Regions from separate parts of the Paenibacillus woosongensis genome, predicted to be linked through region 1. Evidence: riboswitches for the same ligand, from Rfam matches in the RefSeq annotation. Region 1 holds a riboswitch; each other region holds the start of a gene.
The links. A riboswitch is a leader RNA that binds a small molecule or an ion and turns the genes downstream of it on or off. The one in region 1 is predicted to bind thiamine pyrophosphate.
Positions count from the first base shown of each region.

Region 2: it holds a riboswitch for thiamine pyrophosphate, as region 1 does, so the genes downstream of both, thiC (phosphomethylpyrimidine synthase ThiC) here and thiE (thiamine phosphate synthase) in region 1, are expected to answer to the same signal.
Region 3: it holds a riboswitch for thiamine pyrophosphate, as region 1 does, so the genes downstream of both, QNH46_RS06765 (ECF transporter S component) here and thiE (thiamine phosphate synthase) in region 1, are expected to answer to the same signal.

Region 1 covers NZ_CP126084.1:869,139-875,194, reverse strand. The annotation lists gene QNH46_RS03825 (FAD-dependent oxidoreductase) at 1-751, opposite strand, end outside; gene QNH46_RS03820 (thiazole synthase) at 784-1,563, opposite strand; gene thiS (sulfur carrier protein ThiS) at 1,568-1,783, opposite strand; gene thiE (thiamine phosphate synthase) at 1,761-2,408, opposite strand; TPP riboswitch at 2,482-2,591, opposite strand; gene QNH46_RS03805 (TraB/GumN family protein) at 2,646-3,851, opposite strand; gene QNH46_RS03800 (ABC transporter permease) at 3,900-5,195, opposite strand; gene QNH46_RS03795 (ABC transporter ATP-binding protein) at 5,188-6,056, opposite strand, start outside.
Region 2 covers NZ_CP126084.1:1,593,789-1,599,844, forward strand. The annotation lists gene glpK (glycerol kinase GlpK) at 1-731, shown strand, start outside; gene QNH46_RS06940 (helix-turn-helix domain-containing protein) at 864-1,088, shown strand; TPP riboswitch at 1,241-1,352, shown strand; gene thiC (phosphomethylpyrimidine synthase ThiC) at 1,447-3,228, shown strand; gene QNH46_RS06950 (dipeptidase) at 3,556-4,911, opposite strand; gene QNH46_RS06955 (peptidylprolyl isomerase) at 5,172-6,056, shown strand, end outside.
Region 3 covers NZ_CP126084.1:1,555,740-1,561,795, forward strand. The annotation lists gene QNH46_RS06740 (glycosyl hydrolase 53 family protein) at 1-429, shown strand, start outside; gene QNH46_RS06745 (S-layer homology domain-containing protein) at 450-713, shown strand; gene QNH46_RS06750 (hypothetical protein) at 827-1,237, shown strand; gene QNH46_RS06755 (DUF4097 family beta strand repeat-containing protein) at 1,243-1,722, shown strand; gene asd (archaetidylserine decarboxylase) at 1,815-2,630, opposite strand; TPP riboswitch at 2,786-2,898, shown strand; gene QNH46_RS06765 (ECF transporter S component) at 3,006-3,608, shown strand; gene QNH46_RS06770 (ABC transporter ATP-binding protein) at 3,612-5,222, shown strand; gene QNH46_RS06775 (energy-coupling factor transporter transmembrane component T family protein) at 5,219-6,019, shown strand.

The DNA.
Region 1 (6,056 bases):
TCGTTCCGGAAAGTTCCTGGGCCCAAGCGCCGGAGCATACAATTAAGCGATCTGCCGGGAATTTTCGGCCATCCTTGGACTGCAAGACGATCTCGCGGCGCAGAGACTGCGGCTGCTCCTGCAGCAGACCGAACAGCTGTCCTTGACCCAGTGCCAGTGGTGCTTGCGTTTGCTCCGGCATTTTACCAGGGCCTGGCAGCCAATCGACAATGTCCACGCTCTCCAAATGCTCGAAAATACGGACGCCCATATTCCGGCAAACGTGCTCTAACGCCTGCACATAATGCGGCGCATAAATATGGCTCTCCTCCGGTGTATATAGTCCCGCCTTGACTTCGCTGGAGATCCCCGGCTCGATCCGCCGAAGCTCCTCCCCTTCGACAATCCGCCCGGAGGAACCGAATTCCCGCTGCCAGAGCAGCCTGCCCTCCAAGGCCAAAATATCCGCTTCATGGTATACCGCATAAAGGCTACCAGAGTTGGCATATTCAAAGGCTTCTCCCGACATCTGACTGATCTCCGCTTGCCATGTGGGATACAGCCGCAGGCTGTCCAGGCATAGTCGAAAGAATTCGTCCGGCTCCTCCAGGTTTTCGGAGTATGGCGCCAGCATACCGGCGGCTGCTCCCGAGGCTTGACCGCCGCATTTGCCGATTTCCAGCAGAGTTATGTTATGCCCCCGCTTCCGCAATTCAAAGGCGCAGGACAATCCGATAACGCCGCCGCCCATAATAACAATATTCTGCATCATGCTATCGCTCCCAAGCGCCATTTTTCATAGGGCTATTTCAAAATAAACTGTTCCAGGCCACTGCTCGCGGAAGCGTACTTCTTCCGGGCAATTCGTCCGGATAAATAAGCAAGCCGTCCCGCCTCTATCGCGTGCTTCATGGCGGTTGCCATCATGACCGGATCCTTCGCCTTGGCTACCGGAGTGTTCATAAGCACCCCGTCTACGCCCAGTTCCATCGCCTTCGTGACGTCACTGGCCGTCCCAAGCCCGGCATCCACGATAACGGGCACGCCCGCTTCCTCTACAATCAGGCCTAAATTGTAAGGATTCAATATGCCGAGCCCCGTGCCGATCGGCGCTGCTCCCGGCATGATCGCAGCAGCCCCGGCTTCTTCAAGCCGGCGGCAGATGACCGGATCGTCCGAAATATAAGGAAGCACCGTAAATCCTTCTTTGACCAGCATTTCCGTTGCCCTAAGCGTCTCAATCGGGTCGGGCAGCAACGTCTTCGCGTCCGCGCTGATCTCAACCTTGATCCAATCGCTGAGGCCGGAGGCTCTGGCAAGCCGCGCAATCCGGACCGCTTCCTCGGCCGTGCTTGCGCCTGATGTGTTCGGCAAATATTGAAAGGCGCCATCCTCGATATGCTGCAATATGGAATCATCCTCTACCGCGTCGAGATTAATGCGCCGAATAGCAAATGTAAGCACTTCCGCCCCGGAAGCTTGGATCGCTTCCTTCTGCACGAACGGGTTGGGAAACAGCCCTGTGCCAATAAAAAAACGCGACGACAGCGAGCGACCGCCGATACGCAAAACATCGTCCCGCATCCGTTTAACCCCCTCCCACAAAATGAACCAGCTCGATGACCATCCCTGCAGACACCGTGGTATCCGCCCACTGCTCGGGGGTCAAAATCACACCGTCCGCTTCCACGATAACCGGCTTGCCCGTCAAGCCGAAATGGGCGATCACATCCTGAACAGTTCCCGCCTGCAAGCTGTGCTTAACGCCATTCACCTTCAACTCAACGATTTGCGTATTTTCCATGATGCGCTCCCCCTTGCTCCAGTTTGCGAATAAAGGCCTCGCATGTCCCCTTTACGTCCGGACTGCCTACAATTTCGGTCACCGCGCAAATTCTCGTTGCCCCGGCAGCGATCACTTCATCCGCATTGTGCAGCTTGATGCCGCCAATCGCCACGAACGGAATCCGGATTTTCTCCGCCACCTCACGGACATAGGAGAGCGTCACCGGCGTTGCATCCGCCTTCGTAGCCGTCGGGTATATGGGACCAACGCCGATATAGTCTGCTCCCTGCTGCTCTGCCAGCAGCGCTTCCTCGATCGCATGCGTGGAAATGCCGATGATTTTCCCGCCGACCAGCTCCCTGGCCACGGGAAGCGGTGTGTCGCCCTGGCCCAGATGAATGCCGTCCGCATCCACCTCAAGCGCAATATCGATATAATCGTTGATGATTAACGGAACGTCATACCGGCGTGTCAATTCGCGAAGCCGCTTCGCCTTCTCCAGCACAGCCGCCCGCTCGCTGTGCTTGTCCCGAAGCTGCACGATATCTGCACCGCCAAGAATAGCCTCCTCCATCACTTCGGCAAGCTCCCTGCCGGGATGGCTTCTTTCATCGGTAATAGCGTACAAACGAAACTCTCTCATCTGCCAACTCTACCTCCGTTTTGTATTTACCGGCTGCAAGACACAAAAAAGCCATTCGAGAATACACGAATGGCTTTAAATTCGATATGTTCTCTACGCCAGCATTACCTGGATCAGATTAACGGTCAGGAACATCAGGTTCCAATCTCAGCCGGACTTTATCCAGCACCCGCACTCCATATTCAGTTACTCCCACTATAACTTACCTTAGTAACCTTGGCAAGATTATCCGAACCCTCATTTGCGAACGACGGAATAGCCTTTATCCTGCAACAGCTGAACGATGCCGTCTTTGCCGGCGAAATGCGCTGCGCCAACCACAATGAAATATTCCGCTTTCTTGTCGCTTTTCAGGTATCCATCGATTTTATCGGCCATAACGATATTCCGGTCGGTCAGCATCGCTTTGTAATACTCCGGATCCTCGATCATGCTCTCGGTGAACTCAAGCAGTTTCTGATCATCCCCTGATTTCCACATAGCGGCCATATCGTCCACAAGTTCAGCCGAAACATCGAAGTTGTCCAAGGCGGTATTTAGGTTTTTCTCCTGCAATTCGCTGGAGAACCCGTCGAGCATGCTCAGTTGGGACTCGTAGGTTTCCAGTTCCAACACCGGCAGCTTGCGTTCTATGGCTTTCTGGATGAAATACAGGTCGATTCCGGCAGAGGCTTCATAACCTGACTGCATCGATTTAAGCGTGCTGATGGTACTCTCGACGACCCATGGCTTGAAGACATCAAAGGCGTTTGGCTCCAGGCCGTTTTGCTGCAAAATATCCTCAAGCTTCGCATATGTCTCCTTGGACACATGATCCTTCAAAGTCGTACCGTCCTGATACATCCCCATATCCAGGATCAGCTTCTGATTGGCTTCATCAGCAGCCTTGCTAAGGTCAATTTCTACCCCCAAATAATCCGCTTCGGCAAAAGCATCCTCGAATTCCGAACGCAGCGGATAAAAGCTGTCGTCCGCAATATGCATCGATCCTACCAGATAGACCGTATTGCCGCCATGTTTGACTTCCCACATGAAGCCGCGGGCACCTTCCCCCGTAGCTTCGGAGATAAGAAACACTGTGCGGGATTGCTGATTCCAATGCACCTTGTAGCCTGCCGCTTCGCCAACGATTCTAATCGGAGCGTACGTCTCGCCGTTAATCAGCTCTGTCTTGCTGTTCAGCGCAATCTCCTTGCCGTCAATCACGACATGAATCGTATCATCCTGTACATCGCTTAGCTCCACATTCATCGCTTGCAGCGTTGATTTCAGCGGTACCAGCGTTGTTCCGTGATCAACAATAGGCGCATTCGTTGCGAATTCAACGTTTTGGTTGTTGATCTTGACCGAAGCTGGCTGTGGAGCAGCCATAGCCGGGGCCGCTGTGGCAAGCAAGCCTACAGAAATAAAGAGGGATAAGAGCGATCGTTTCCAATTTTTCATGTTCATCTTCTCCTTTGTTACAATGATATTTTTGAAATTCACACGGAGTTAAATCTTGTACGCCTTCATCGCTTTGCGCAGCTCCTTCATCGTCGGACGCTTGCCGTACAGCAGGACTCCCGTGCGGTAAATCTTGGCGGCCAGCCAGCTGAAGAAGACGATAGCGACAATAAGGATCAGCAGAGACAGCCCTACCTCCAGCAGCGTTGCATCCCCTGCGCCATACCGCAGCAGGATCGTGACCGGAGACACGAACGGGATGTAAGAGCACACCTTGAGCAGAAGGGAATTCGGAGACGATAAGCTAAACATCGCCACATAGAATGCTGCCAGAGAAAGCATCGTGATCGGCATCACCGCCTGGCCAAGATCCTCCGTGCGGCTGACAATGGAGCCGACCGCTGCGTACAAAGTCGCATAGAGGAAATAGCCCAGAATATAGAAGATAAGACCAACAAGCAAAATGGATAGATCCATTTGCGATAAATCCAAATTCAACTCGGCCAAGGATGCCTGATTGTATGGCAATGCAAGGTTGATGGCAACTACGGCGATGAAGATGGCGATCTGCAGCAGGCCGACCAGGAACATGCCTAGAATTTTGCCGAACATTTGCGTCAGCGGTGAAACGCTCGTTACCAGAATCTCCATGATCCGCGAGCTTTTCTCCGAAGTTACCTCTGCGGCAATCATGTTGCCGGTCATCATATTGGTCATGAAGAACAGAACGATCAGGCCGTATACAATAACGTAATTGATCGCCGCCGGCTTAGAGCCTTCATTTGCATCGGCAGCACTGCCCGTTCCTGCGGCCTGTTCGGCCTTCAGCTCTTCGATGATTACGGGAGCGCTTATCGCCGCGATTTGCTCCTCGGTTAGGGAGCTTCCACGAGTGACGTATTGCATTTTCACGTTCTCCAGTGCGGGCTGGAGCGTCGACTGAAGCGTTAAATCCATGCTGTTCTTCTTGGAGGTGTACATAACCTTCGGAAATTGCAGCCCTTCAGCCTCGCCGAACTCCAGGTATCCCTTGATCGTTCCGTTCTCCATATCGTGCATGAGCGCCTGATCATTCGCTTGCTCGTATTTCACGAGCTTGATTTTGCCATCCGGCTGCTTGTCGATAAACGCCTCCAGCGACGCTGCAATTTCAGGCTGGTTGCCATAGACAAGGCCAATTTGGGAACTTGTACCGCCCTCGTTTCCCGAGAACAATTGAATCAGATACGGCACATGAATACCGATGGATAGCAGCAGGGCAAAAATGACGGTAGTAACGACGAATGATTTCGTCTTGACCTTATTGGCAAAGGTAAAATTAATGATCGGCAGCAGCTTATTCATGCGACTCACCTACCTCTTTAATAAAGATTTGATTCAACGTCGGTTCCTTGATTTCAAAATGCTCAACTGTGCTCTCTTCCATGGCCCGGCGCAGAATGTCCTGCGCGGCCGCTACATCGGAAATCCGGATAGAATAGCCGCGCTCGCGGTGTTCAACCCGCACTACCCCCGGAATGGCCTCCAGGCCGGTAACCGTTCCCGTCGTATGAAGAAGAACCTCCTCGCGCGGATAGCGCTTCTTGATGTCCTGAATATTCCCTTGCAGTACTGTATTGGAACGCTGCAGAATCGTAATATTGCTGCACAGCTCCTCCACGTGCTCCATGCGGTGGGTAGAGAACAGGATGCTCGTCCCTCCATCCCGCAGCTCTTTTACAGTCTCTTTAAGCAGTTCGACGTTAACCGGATCGAGTCCGCTAAAGGCTTCATCCAGGATCAGCACCTTGGGCTTATGCACGACAGCTGCGATAAAGCCCATTTTTTGCTGATTCCCTTTGGAGAGCTCTTCAATTTTCTTGTTATAATAATCCGGCACCTCGAAGCGTTCCAGCCAGTAACGCAGACTTTTGTCCGCCTCTTGGGCCGACATTCCCTTCAGCCGGGCCAAATAAATGATTTGATCACTGACCTTTACTTTCGGATATAAACCGCGTTCTTCCGGCAAATAACCCATCTTGTGCTGCAATTCGCCACTGTATTCCTGCCCATGGTAGAGAATTCGCCCAGCATCAGGGTAAATTAACCCGAGCACCATCCGCATTGTCGTTGTTTTACCTGCTCCATTGCCGCCAAGGAGCCCGTATATTTCTCCCTCCTCCACTTGGAGGGAAATGCCGTTTACGGCCGTTTTCTCCCCAAACT
Region 2 (6,056 bases), 720 kb from region 1:
GCTTCGAGCGGGGCATGGTAAAAACGACGTACGGCACAGGCTGCTTCATGCTGATGAATACGGGCGATCAGCCAGTCTCGTCGGGCCATGGCCTCATTACATCGATTGCCTGGGGGATCGGCGGCAAGGTTGAATATGCGCTTGAGGGAAGTATCTTCGTCTCCGGTTCAGCCATACAATGGCTAAGAGACGGTTTGCGGATGTTTAGGGAGTCGAAGGACAGCGAAAGGTATGCCGAACGCGTCCAGTCCACGGAGGGGGTATACGTCGTGCCGGCCTTTGTCGGCTTAGGCAGCCCGTATTGGGACAGCGACGTTCGAGGCGCTGTATTCGGCCTCACTCGGGGAACGAGTAAGGAGCATTTTATCCGCGCAACCCTTGAATCCTTGGCTTATCAGACCAAGGACATTCTAGTGGCGATGGAGAAGGATTGCGGCTACAAGGTGAATACGATGCGGGTGGACGGGGGAGCGGTGTCGAATACGTTCCTGATGGCATTCCAGAGCGATATTCTCGATGTTCCGGTGGAACGTCCGGCTGTGCGCGAGACGACCGCGCTAGGCGCAGCTTATCTGGCTGGGCTTGCCGTAGGATATTGGCGGGATCTTGAAGAAATTCGCCGCATCTGGAGCCTGGAACGGCGATTTGAACCGACAATGCCAGAAAATGAGCGGGAATCGCTCTACAATGGCTGGAAAAAAGCCGTTTATGCCGCTACGGCCTTCAAATAAGGAATGGGCTGCCAAAAGCAGCCCATTTTTGCTTTGTATCGCACGCTTACTCGCTGTATTTCATAATATGTTTTGACTGTATCCCTTAACCTTGTTACACCACAAAACCCGAGCAAGGAGGGGTGACGCATTTTGAAAAGCAGCGATCGTAACAGCAAATTTCTGTTGACTCATCGTGAGCGGGAAGTTTTTGAACTCCTCGTGCAGGATAAAACGACGCGCGACATTGCGGGGCAACTATTCATTAGCGAGAAGACCGTACGAAATCATATTTCTAATGTCATGCAGAAATTGAACGTAAAAGGTCGTGCGCAGGCGGTTGTCGAGCTGATTAAGCTTGGGGAGCTGAAAATCTGACGGTTTGGGCAAAACACGTCAAAAATCGTAAGCCTTCTAATTCCTTGTCCGGAGAGGAAAGGAACTAGGAGGTTTTTTGTTGCTTGAGGCTGAAATAGGAATTGTATTTTAGGGTTGATAATTCCTTATTTTCCATATATTATATATTGGTGAATTGAATAAACGGGAGCTTGGGCCAACCAGGCTGAGAGGATAGCTAATGCGCTGTCGACCGTAATACCTGATCTGGGTAATGCCAGCGGAGGAAACGTTCGAGCCTTTGTGTATACAGAGACCGCTTCTTTCGTTGCGGTCTTTTTGTGTTGCACTTGGCAGCAGCAGCTCCGCTTGAACCCATTCATTCTAAGGAGGAATAGAAATGGCAAGCGAAACCAGCAACAACACAGTAAACCCTGAGTTCCTAGCTTTTCCGGGCAGCCGCAAGGTGTATCTTCAAGGTTCACGGCCGGATATACAGGTGCCCATGAGAGAGATCGCACTTGCGCCGACCGTTCGCGGAGAATCGGAAGAAGAGAATGAACCCGTTCGGGTATATGATTGCAGCGGTCCTTACACCGACGCTAACTATCATGCGGATATTAGGACAGGGCTTCCAGCGAACCGCAAAAATTGGATTCTGGAGCGGGGGGATGTGGAGGTTTATGAAGGCAGGAGCATAAGACCTGAGGATGATGGATACCAAACAGAAAAGCAGCTTGATCAGACGGAGACATTCCCCGGCCTGCGCCGTAAGCCTTTAAGAGCTAAAGCCGGCCGCAATGTGACGCAGATGCATTACGCAAGAAAGGGTATCATCACGCCCGAAATGGAATACATTTCAATCCGGGAGAACGTGACTCCGGAATTCGTACGCAGGGAAGTCGCCGAAGGCAGAGCGATTATTCCCTCCAACATCAATCATCCTGAAAGCGAACCGATGATTATCGGCCGTCATTTTCTGGTCAAAATCAATGCAAACATCGGCAACTCGGCCGTCGCCTCCTCCATTGAGGAGGAAGTGGAGAAGATGAGATGGGCGACCCGTTGGGGCGCTGACACGATTATGGATCTTTCCACGGGGAAAAACATTCACACGACGCGGGAGTGGATCATCCGCAATTCACCGGTGCCTGTAGGCACAGTCCCGCTCTACCAGGCATTGGAGAAGGTAGGCGGGAAGGCCGAGGCATTGAGCTGGGAAGTCTACCGCGATACATTGATCGAGCAGGCGGAGCAGGGCGTCGACTATTTTACGATCCATGCCGGAGTGCTCCTGCGGTATATTCCGTTAACGGCTAAGCGTGTCACAGGCATTGTGTCTCGCGGCGGATCCATCATGGCAGCCTGGTGCCTTGCTCATCATCAAGAAAACTTTCTTTATACCCATTTTGAAGAAATCTGTGAAATCATGAAAAGCTATGACATCGCCTTTTCGCTTGGCGACGGCCTGCGGCCGGGTTCGATTGCGGATGCTAACGACGAAGCTCAGTTCGCTGAGCTCGAGACGCTCGGCGAACTGACCCAAATTGCTTGGAAACATGACGTTCAGGTGATGATCGAAGGGCCAGGTCACGTACCGATGCACTTAATTAAAGAAAATGTAGACAAACAAATGGAGATATGCCAGGAGGCTCCTTTCTATACGCTGGGTCCGTTAACTACGGATATTGCTCCAGGCTACGATCACATTACTTCAGCGATAGGAGCGGCTATGATCGGTTGGTTCGGGACGGCTATGCTGTGTTATGTGACGCCTAAGGAACACCTCGGCCTCCCTAATAAAGACGATGTTCGCGAGGGAGTCATTGCTTATAAAATAGCTGCACATGCAGCTGATCTAGCGAAGGGACATCCTGGGGCCCAAGAAAGAGATAACGCGTTATCCAAGGCCCGGTTCGAATTCCGCTGGCGGGACCAGTTCAACCTCTCGCTCGATCCTGAGAGAGCTCTGGAGTATCATGATGAAACTCTGCCCGCGGAAGGAGCCAAGACCGCTCACTTCTGTTCCATGTGCGGCCCTAAATTTTGCAGCATGCGAATCACTCAGGACATCCGCGATTATGCCAAGCAGCATGGAATTGAAGAAGAGGAGGCTATCGCCAAAGGCCTTGAGGAAAAATCACGGCAGTTCAAGGAAGCGGGAAATGTCATTTATCGTTAAAAATGTTTCCTGATTTATCAAGCTTAGGTATGTAGGATGTCGTGCACTAAATGGAATTCATGTATCTAATTGCACTCTAAGTGAATGGTTTAGAGGATTAAATGGATTTTACGCACCTAAAGCCAAGAATTCAGCCATGGTTGACAATTCCCTTACTTCTAACGACATGAAATCCATTTAAATCCTTCTTTCCTTCCTTACTGCAGAAATGAACTGCTATAAATCCATTTATAATAAATTGAACTAGAAAGTTCAACTTATTATAGCCATAAAACCATCCAGCCCCCTCCATATGGAGGGGGCTGGATGGTTTTATGGTCACCTGTGCTAGAGCGATTTCAGATAGTCTACAATCGTTTGCAGCCCTTTATCGAAATTCTCCAGATTGAAGTGCTCGTTGGGAGCATGGAGATTCTCGTCGGGAAGCCCAAAGCCCATCATGACGGCCGGGGCATTCAGGACGCGCGATAATGTTTCGACAATCGGGATGGAACCGCCGTCGTGCGTAAACAGGGCGCGGGTGCCGTATACGCGTTCGTATGCGTCCGCGGCTTTCTGCAGCATCGGATTCGCTGGATTGATAGTGAACGCCCGGGCTTTCTCGACTTGGACGATGTTCAACTTGGCGCCAGGCTGTACGTGCTGCTTGAGGTGCGCCTCGATTTTATCCAGAATATCCTGAGGATCCTGATTGCCGACTAAGCGGCACGTAATTTTGGCGTGAGCTTCCTTTGGAATGACGGTTTTGGAGCCTTCGCCCTGGAATCCGCCGTATACCCCATTCAATTCCAGCGTTGGACGGGCACCGGTCCGTTCCACGAAGCTATAGCCTTCCTCGCCATAGAGCGTGTCCAGGCCCAGGTCGGCTTTTAATTTGTCCTCGTTGAATTGCTGCTTGGCGAATTCCTCGCGCATGGCAGGGGTCAGCTCCGGTACTCCTTGATAGAAGCCCTCCACGGCTACTTTTCCCTTGTCGTCATGGAGCGTGGCCAGCAAGGAAACGATGGCATGCAGCGCATTCGGCACGCCGCCTCCGAAGGTTCCCGAGTGCAGATCCGTATTTGCGGTGTGCACCGTAACTTCCAGGGAGCAAAGGCCGCGAAGCCCAATGCAGATCGCTGGTTTGCCCGGCTCCAGCAGAGCCGTATCGGAGATGAGTACGACATCGGCCGCTAGCTTTTCCTTATGCTCATCCAAGTACGGCGGAAGGTTAGGGCTGGCGATTTCCTCCTCGCCTTCAATGCAAAACTTAATGTTGACCGGAAGCTGCTTCTCTTCCTTTAATATAGCCTCCACGGCTTTGATATGCAGAAACAGCTGGCCTTTATCATCCGTTGCTCCGCGGGCATACAGCTTGCCGTCCCGGATCGTTGGCTCGAACGGAGGGGTCTCCCATAAGTGGAGCGGATCTACCGGTTGAACGTCATAGTGCCCGTAAACGAGCACGGTTGGTTTCCCTGGAGCATGCAGATGGTCTGCGTAAATAATCGGGTGTCCCTTGGTTGGGATGATTTCCACATTCTCCAGTCCTGCGCTCGATAGTGAGCTGGAAATCCACTCTGCTGCCCTGGCTATATCCGGCTTATGCTCGGATAGGGCGGAAATGCTTGGTATCGTTAGCAATTGCTTAAGTTCGTCTAAATGCTGTTCCCTGTGTTGTTGAAAATAGGATTCATAGCTCATCGTTGATCATATCCTCCCGGACTTTTTTGTGACTCCTTTAGTTTACTACGTTTTGCCCGCTAACACGAATACAAAGAGACAGGTACAGTTATTCTAACCGTGCGGATCATTTGTCATGTGAATTTGACAGATTTTATTAATAATCTCGTTAATTTTATTTTTCTTTAATGTACAATATCACTAATTCTGGTACTCTCTTTAAAGAGAGCTCAATTCTGAGAGCTTGGGTTGTTAGTAGATTGAAGGGAGTTATTGCGTAAATGGATGATAAAGATAAGAAGGAACTGGAATCAGTAGAGGGGGCAGAACAAGAGCAAGGAAGCGATTCCGCTGAACCGGGAACAGCTGAAGAGGCAGTAACGGGATCGGATACAGGGGCTGGAACCGAAGAAGGCGTAAATGCAGATGACAGCAAGGAGGCTGAAGCTGCTGCTGAAGGTAGTACGGAAGCAGAAGCTGAGGTGGACTTCACGGAACCGGAAGCTGTTCAAGCGATCGAGGCGATTGAGCCAACACAGGCTGCCGCCAAGCCGGATTATTTTTTTGACGGACAAGCCAATACAGGGGCAGGATTTACGCCACCCCCATCTTCCAGTTCGTCCAAAGCGTGGCCGATCATCTCTCTGATTCTAGCCGCTGGGCTGGTGATTGCATTGGTATTTCCACTGCTGAATAACAAGAAGGATGTTGTGGCTACGGTTAACGGTACTAAAATTACGCAGGATGAACTGTATAATGAACTTGTGAAGGCTGGCGGCGGAGAGCAAGCCAAGCAAGCGCTGAATGCTATGGTTATGAAGACTCTGATCACGCAGGAGGCCAAGAAAAAGAATATCGTAGTGACGGAAGAAGATATCAACGCGGAAATCGATAACTATATAAAATCCTTCGGCAGCCTTGAAATGCTGGAGCAAATGCTTCAGCAGTATGGCATGACGATGGACGATTTGAAGCAGGACTCCGAAATGAATGTCATGATTACCAAGCTGCTTGAGGATAAAACGAACGTGACAGAAGACGAAGTAAAGCAAACCTTCGAAACGTATAAAGAGTCCTTCAGCACTCCTGAGCAGGTTCGGGCTTCTATTATATTGGTAGAGACCGAAGATGAGGCTAACGAGGTCATTCAGCAGTTGAAGGACGGC
Region 3 (6,056 bases), 690 kb from region 1:
GGAACCTATGAACTGAGGGCGTGGGCTTCGGGAGAAAATGGAGCCGCGGATTTGCGTCTGTTCGCCGAAACCAAAGACGCTGGCGGCAACCCCTCTGTCCAAAGTACGGCTATCGTCAATTCCGGCTGGAACAATTGGACTCAGTACATCGTTCAGAATATCGAGGTTGCCGGAGGGGAAATAACCTTCGGTTTTGATGTTGCCGCTCCGGCTGACTATTGGGGATATTTTGACAATATCAAACTGGTAAAGGTGGTGCAGGGCCAGCCGTTTGACCCGAATGAATTCATTACAGGCGTGGATATTTCTACGCTGCAGGCGTTAGAGGATATCGGGGTCAAATATTATGAAGGCGGAGTAGAGAAGGATCTGCTGGAGATTTTGAAAAATCATGGTGTCAACTACGGCGAACCGTACCAATGCCGGTGACTAGACAGGAGATGGCCGTAATGCTGACGAAGGCCTATGCGCTCCGGGGAGGAGTCATGGGCACGCCGGAAGCTGCGGAAAGCTTTGCAGATGCAGTTCAAATCGCCGATTGGGCACAAGCTTCCGTAAATGCGGCTCATGCTCTAGGACTGATTCAAGGCAGAGGCCAAGGAGAGTTTGCTCCGGCAGCCTCTTATTCCTTCGGATCATCTTGGGGAAGCCGCATCCTAGCCCCAGGTCTGGGATTAACTCCGGTCTTCAGCCTGTGGAGCCAAATAAATTAATGGTTACAATTAAGAGAGTACCTATGAGGGAATTTCTTCACTTACATAACGGGTATACACAATGTAACTTAAGCAAAGTGCAGAAGGAGAACAATAGGAGGCAGGAGCGGATTATGAGTCGTATCAGAAATAAACACAGAAGCCGGCTGAATTCCATTACGATGACGGCGGCGGCAGTAACGCTGGCCATGCTGGCTGGTTGCGGTATTCAAGATAAATCCGATGAAGTGATTGTCCAGGCCGCAAGTTCGTTGGAGCAATCGGTCATCCATGCTGCGGATAAGTGGGGGCAAAGGAGCAAGGAGGCAGGCTTGTTCCGGGAAATCTCTACGTACCAGCAGGTGGGCAAGGCGACAAGGCTTAGTCTCGACCATACGGTCGGCAATATGAAAGTCAGCGCTTATGACGGGGAGGAAATCCGCGTTCATGCCGTGGTATGGTTTGGGAAATCGACTCACCAGGAGAGCAGGCAGCGCATATTGAAGCAAGCGGAGGTATCCGTGATTGAGAAGGGCGGCAATTGAGGATCGTGACGCATCCGAAGGATGATCCTGACTCGAGTCTATGGAAATGGGCGGAAAAGAAATATGGGTTCTCTGATTTCATGATCGATTACGAGATAGAGGTGCCGGCAGCTTTAGAGAGCTATGATATCCGGCTTGATGTTGGCAATGTTGAGCTCCATGACCTGAAAGGAAGCTACAGCATCCGCAGTGAAGTCGGGCAGGTTAAATTGGATAATGTCCGCATTTCGGGACAGTCTTCCGTAGCAACGTCTACGGGCAGCGTTGACGTGCGCATAGCCGAATTGAGCGGCCAAGGCCAGCTTCATGTCCAGACGGAGATCGGAAATATCCATGCAGCCCTGGACAATGCTGTGCAATGCACGCTTGTGATTAAGAACGACATGGGGAAAATTACCGGAGCTGCAGAAGGAACGAGCCAGATCAATGGCGGTGGTGGACAAATCCTGCTGCAAACACAAGTTGGCTCAATTACGGTGGAGTAATTTTAGCCCTAAGATAGCTAAACAGGCCATCCTCTATAGAGGATGGCCTGCTCGAAAAATGTATAAAATTTCAGTCCAGCTGGTTCGTCAAATCAAGAATGGGCTGTCATGGAACGCTTGCCAGCGGTGTGAAATCTCCCTAAAGGCTCTCCCATTTTGACCTTAGAGCCTGGGGCAAGCTCAGGAAGGGGCTCAAATGTATCGTTCTCGACCAGCAGGACGACGGTTGAGCCGAATTCGAAATAAGCCATATCGTCTCCCCGGTTCCAGTGCTTCGCTTCGGCATCCGTATATTTAATGCTGCTTACGTTCATGGCCCCGACTTTGACTACGGCAACTTCTCCGAGGTCGTGGGAGATATATGTGATTAGCCGTTCATTGCGGCTGAGTACCTTCCGCATATTTCTCATTCCAAAATCATTGACGGGATAGACCTTTCCTTTTATATGCTCGCTCTCCAGCTTGCTTCCCGTTATTGGGGCATGAATGCGGTGATAGTCGGTCGGACTAAGGTATAGCACGAAGAAAAAGCCATGATTATAGCTATGCGCGCGCGGGGAGTAATTAAGCAGTTCTTCCAAAGAGTAGTCCTGGCCCTTGACGTTAAGAATTGTTCCTGTTTGAATTTCTCCCATTGCAGTAATTAATGCATCGACGGGGCTGATCATCCCTTCCGGAAGGGAATGAATCGGGCGCATGTCCGGCTTGAGCCTGCGCGTGAAAAATTCGTTCAGCGTCCGGTATTCTTTAATGTCCTTTTCGGCTTCATCTAGCGGAATGCCATAGGATTTAGCGAAAGCAGGAATAAGAATCCGGCTTGCTTCCGAGTGTGAGAACCGGCCCATCAGCCGGGAGATCCATTTCCGGGAGGTAAGCTCCGTCATCCATTTCATCCATTTTGCGATCAAATTGGTTCCCCCTAATTCCTATGCTGAACAATGGTGCTGCCGTTTTCCACTTCCGACTATATTGACATATAATACAAATGAAATCAACAACGATGCTGTAATAATTAAATAATGCTTGCTACTGCGGCATCTCTTGTTGTATGGTTAAATCAATCGCATAGTGATACGGGAGCTTGAGAGGAATCAGGCTGAGATTGCAGTTTAATCCGCTGCTGACCGTTAATCTGATCTGGATAATGCCAGCGTAGATAATCCGTTGTTCAAGGTCTCTTCGTGCCTATGAACCTATACAGCCGCCTGAGCATATCCAGCGGTTTTTTTGTTTTGTTTAGCCATACTATTTCAAAGAGGCAAGAAGAAGGGGAGATGACGGTAATGCAAAATGCAGTACAAAGAAAAGGCGGTCGGGGGCTGAAGCTGAGCGATTTGCTCGTAACGATTTTCGTCTCAATCGTCCTGGGAGTAGTTTATTATTTTTGGAGCGCGGTTTATAATCTGTTCTCGTTTTTTCCGCAGGCGGATGAGCTCGTCTACGGCATGTGGTTCATGGCGTCGACGCTGGTATTTTTATTGATTCGCAAGCCTGGCGTAGCTCTAATCGCTGAAATTGCCGCCGCGCATGTATCGATATTGTTCGGCAGCGAGTGGGGCATACAGCTTGTCATGTACAGTGTGCTCCAAGGGCTGGGTGCCGAATTGGTATTCGCGGCATTCCGCTACAAGAACTATTCGGCATCGGTGGCGGCTTTGGCGGGTGTAGCCGCAGCGGTAGGTTCGCTGATCCCGGACATTTATTACGGATACATCCAGGATTATCCGACCTGGCTGCTGATTGCCAAATACGGCATGCGCGCCATCAGTTCTGCCCTGATTTGCGGATATCTGGCCTATGGAATCGTGAAGGCAGTAGAGGCTACGGGAGTAACCAATTTGCTGCGTCCTGTTGAGGATAAAGATTATGCGGCGCTGGACGATTAAGCGATGATGCCTATATTGACATCCGCCGCAGCAAGTGACCAGCAGAACCGGGCAGCGGCTATAGCAGCGGGCGTAACCGGGCTTCGGCTCAAGTTCCCCGGTGAGGAACGCTTCGTTTTTAAAGATCTTACGCTGCATGTACAGCAGGGGGAGAAGGTATTGCTGCTGGGCCCGAGCGGGAGCGGGAAATCTACCCTGCTGCAGGTGCTCTCAGGTATTATACCTTCGCTTGTCGAGGTGCCCATGCGCTGCGAAGAGCGGATACAGCCCCCATCCTGGGGATTCGTGTTTCAAGACCCGGATACCCAATTTTGTATGCCTTATGTGGATGAGGAGCTAGCCTTTGTTCTCGAAAATCTTGCCGTTCCGCAAAACGAGATGCAGGGACGAATGGGGGAGGTGCTCGAGGCGGTCGGCCTTCATATGCCGGAGCTGCATGTCCAAATCGACACATTGTCCCAGGGGATGAAGCAGCGGCTGGCTCTGGCCTCGGTGCTGCTCTCCAATCCCCAGGTGCTCTTTCTAGACGAGCCCTCCGCGCTGCTTGATCCGGAAGGCCGGGAACAGATTTGGGAGACAGTCAAGAAGATCTCCCCCGATCGAACGCTAATTATTGTCGAGCATCGGATTGAGGAAATTGCCGGTTTTGTCGACCGGGTCGTTCTCTTTGGTCCGGAAGGACAGCTGCTCGGACAGGGAACGCCGCAAGAGGTGTTCAGCACGTATCAATCCGAGCTGAAGGAGTTCGGTATTTGGTATCCCGGCGTATGGGAGCATTATTTCTTATCGCCGGAGGGAGAGGCGCTTCTTGAACCAGTTCCTCAGGATGCGCAGGCATCCTCTGGAACGACCTTGAAGCTGCTGGAGCTGTCCCGGTTCAAGGGCCTCAGGCACGGCAAACCGGTCATTAAGATCGAGCAGGCTTCCGTTTCCCCAGGCGACTTCATTGCGATTACCGGGCCAAACGGAGCGGGAAAGAGCTCGCTGCTGCTGAGCCTGATGGGACTGCTTCGCTCGGAAGGAACTTATTTACTAATTGGAGAGCCTTTGGATGACAGGGCGCCCGGCCGGAGCGCAAGGAAGGGCCGCTGGCGCAGGAACAAGCGAGATAAGCATGTAGAGCAGGCTGCATCCCATATCGGCTTTGTGTTCCAGAATCCAGAATTTCAATTCGTTGCTGAGCAGGTGGCAGAGGAAATCGCTTTTTCCTTGCGGCTGGAAGGATTAACGGAGAAGCTCGTAGCGGAGCGGGTCGACGATGCTATGTTGACCTTTGGCCTAGAGGGGCTGAATCACCGCCATCCTTATCAGCTCTCCCTTGGGCAAAAGCGGAGATTAAGCGTGGCTGGCGCTGCGGTGTTGAATAAACCCATTCTGCTGCTGGACGAACCAACCTTCGGCCAGGATGCCGTAAATACCTTTGCGATTCTGCAGGTTTGCGAGAAGCTGCGCCGACAGGGAACCTCGATTATCATGGTAACGCATGAAGAGAAGATTGCGGATATCATTGCAACCCATCGTTGGGAGGTCCGGGAAGGATCAGTCGTGTCCCAGCGGAGGACGGAGCGGGGAGAGCGGATAAGGCGCCTTGCACAGGAAGAGGGAAACCGATGAAACAATTTCTAACGCCTAGGCGAACAACCTGGCTGCACCGTGCTAATCCTGCCGCCAAGCTGGGGATGATCGTGCTGCTGTTTCTATTGACCTTATTTACGCATAGCTTGGATTTTATTGCTTATCAGGCCATAACTGTCTTTCTCGTTCTATTTCTGATGAGCGGGCATCCTCCATGGAAAATCATGCTGCTGCTTCTCCCTCTGCTGCTCGTATTTGTATCCTCCTCCATTACGATGATCCTCTTTGGCAAAGGGGATACGCTTTGGTGGAAATGGGGAATCATCCGCATATCAGAGGAAAGCTTCTATCGGGGAATTCATATCGGCTTCAAATCGGTTACTTTTGCCGCTGAGGGTTTGCTGTATGTACTAACGACCTCTTCGGTCGCCTTGTTTTATGCCCTGATGCAGAAAGTTAAGCTTGCACCGAAATACGCCTACAGCTTCATGGCCTCGGTCCGGCTGCTGCCGATGGTATGGGAGGAGTTCCTGATCCGGCGCAGCGCTCTGCAGATTCGCGGGGTACGGCATAGCCGCGGCGTCCGCGGCTGGATCGAGCAAGCCAAGCTGTATGCTGTGCCGCTGTTATCGCAAAGCATTCGCCGGGCTCACCGCGTAGCGGTAGCTATGGAATCCAAGTCGTTCCACAATAGCCGGCGCAGAACCTATTATTATACCTCTGAATTTACGTTATACGATCTGGGGCTGCTGCTTTTGCTGGCCTCCGCAGTCGCAGCGGCTTACAGTCTGGCGAATATACATCCTTTGTTTGGAATTTCGGATGTACGATACTGAATAGCACGAACCATAGAAGTCCAGATTCGCCTGTGCG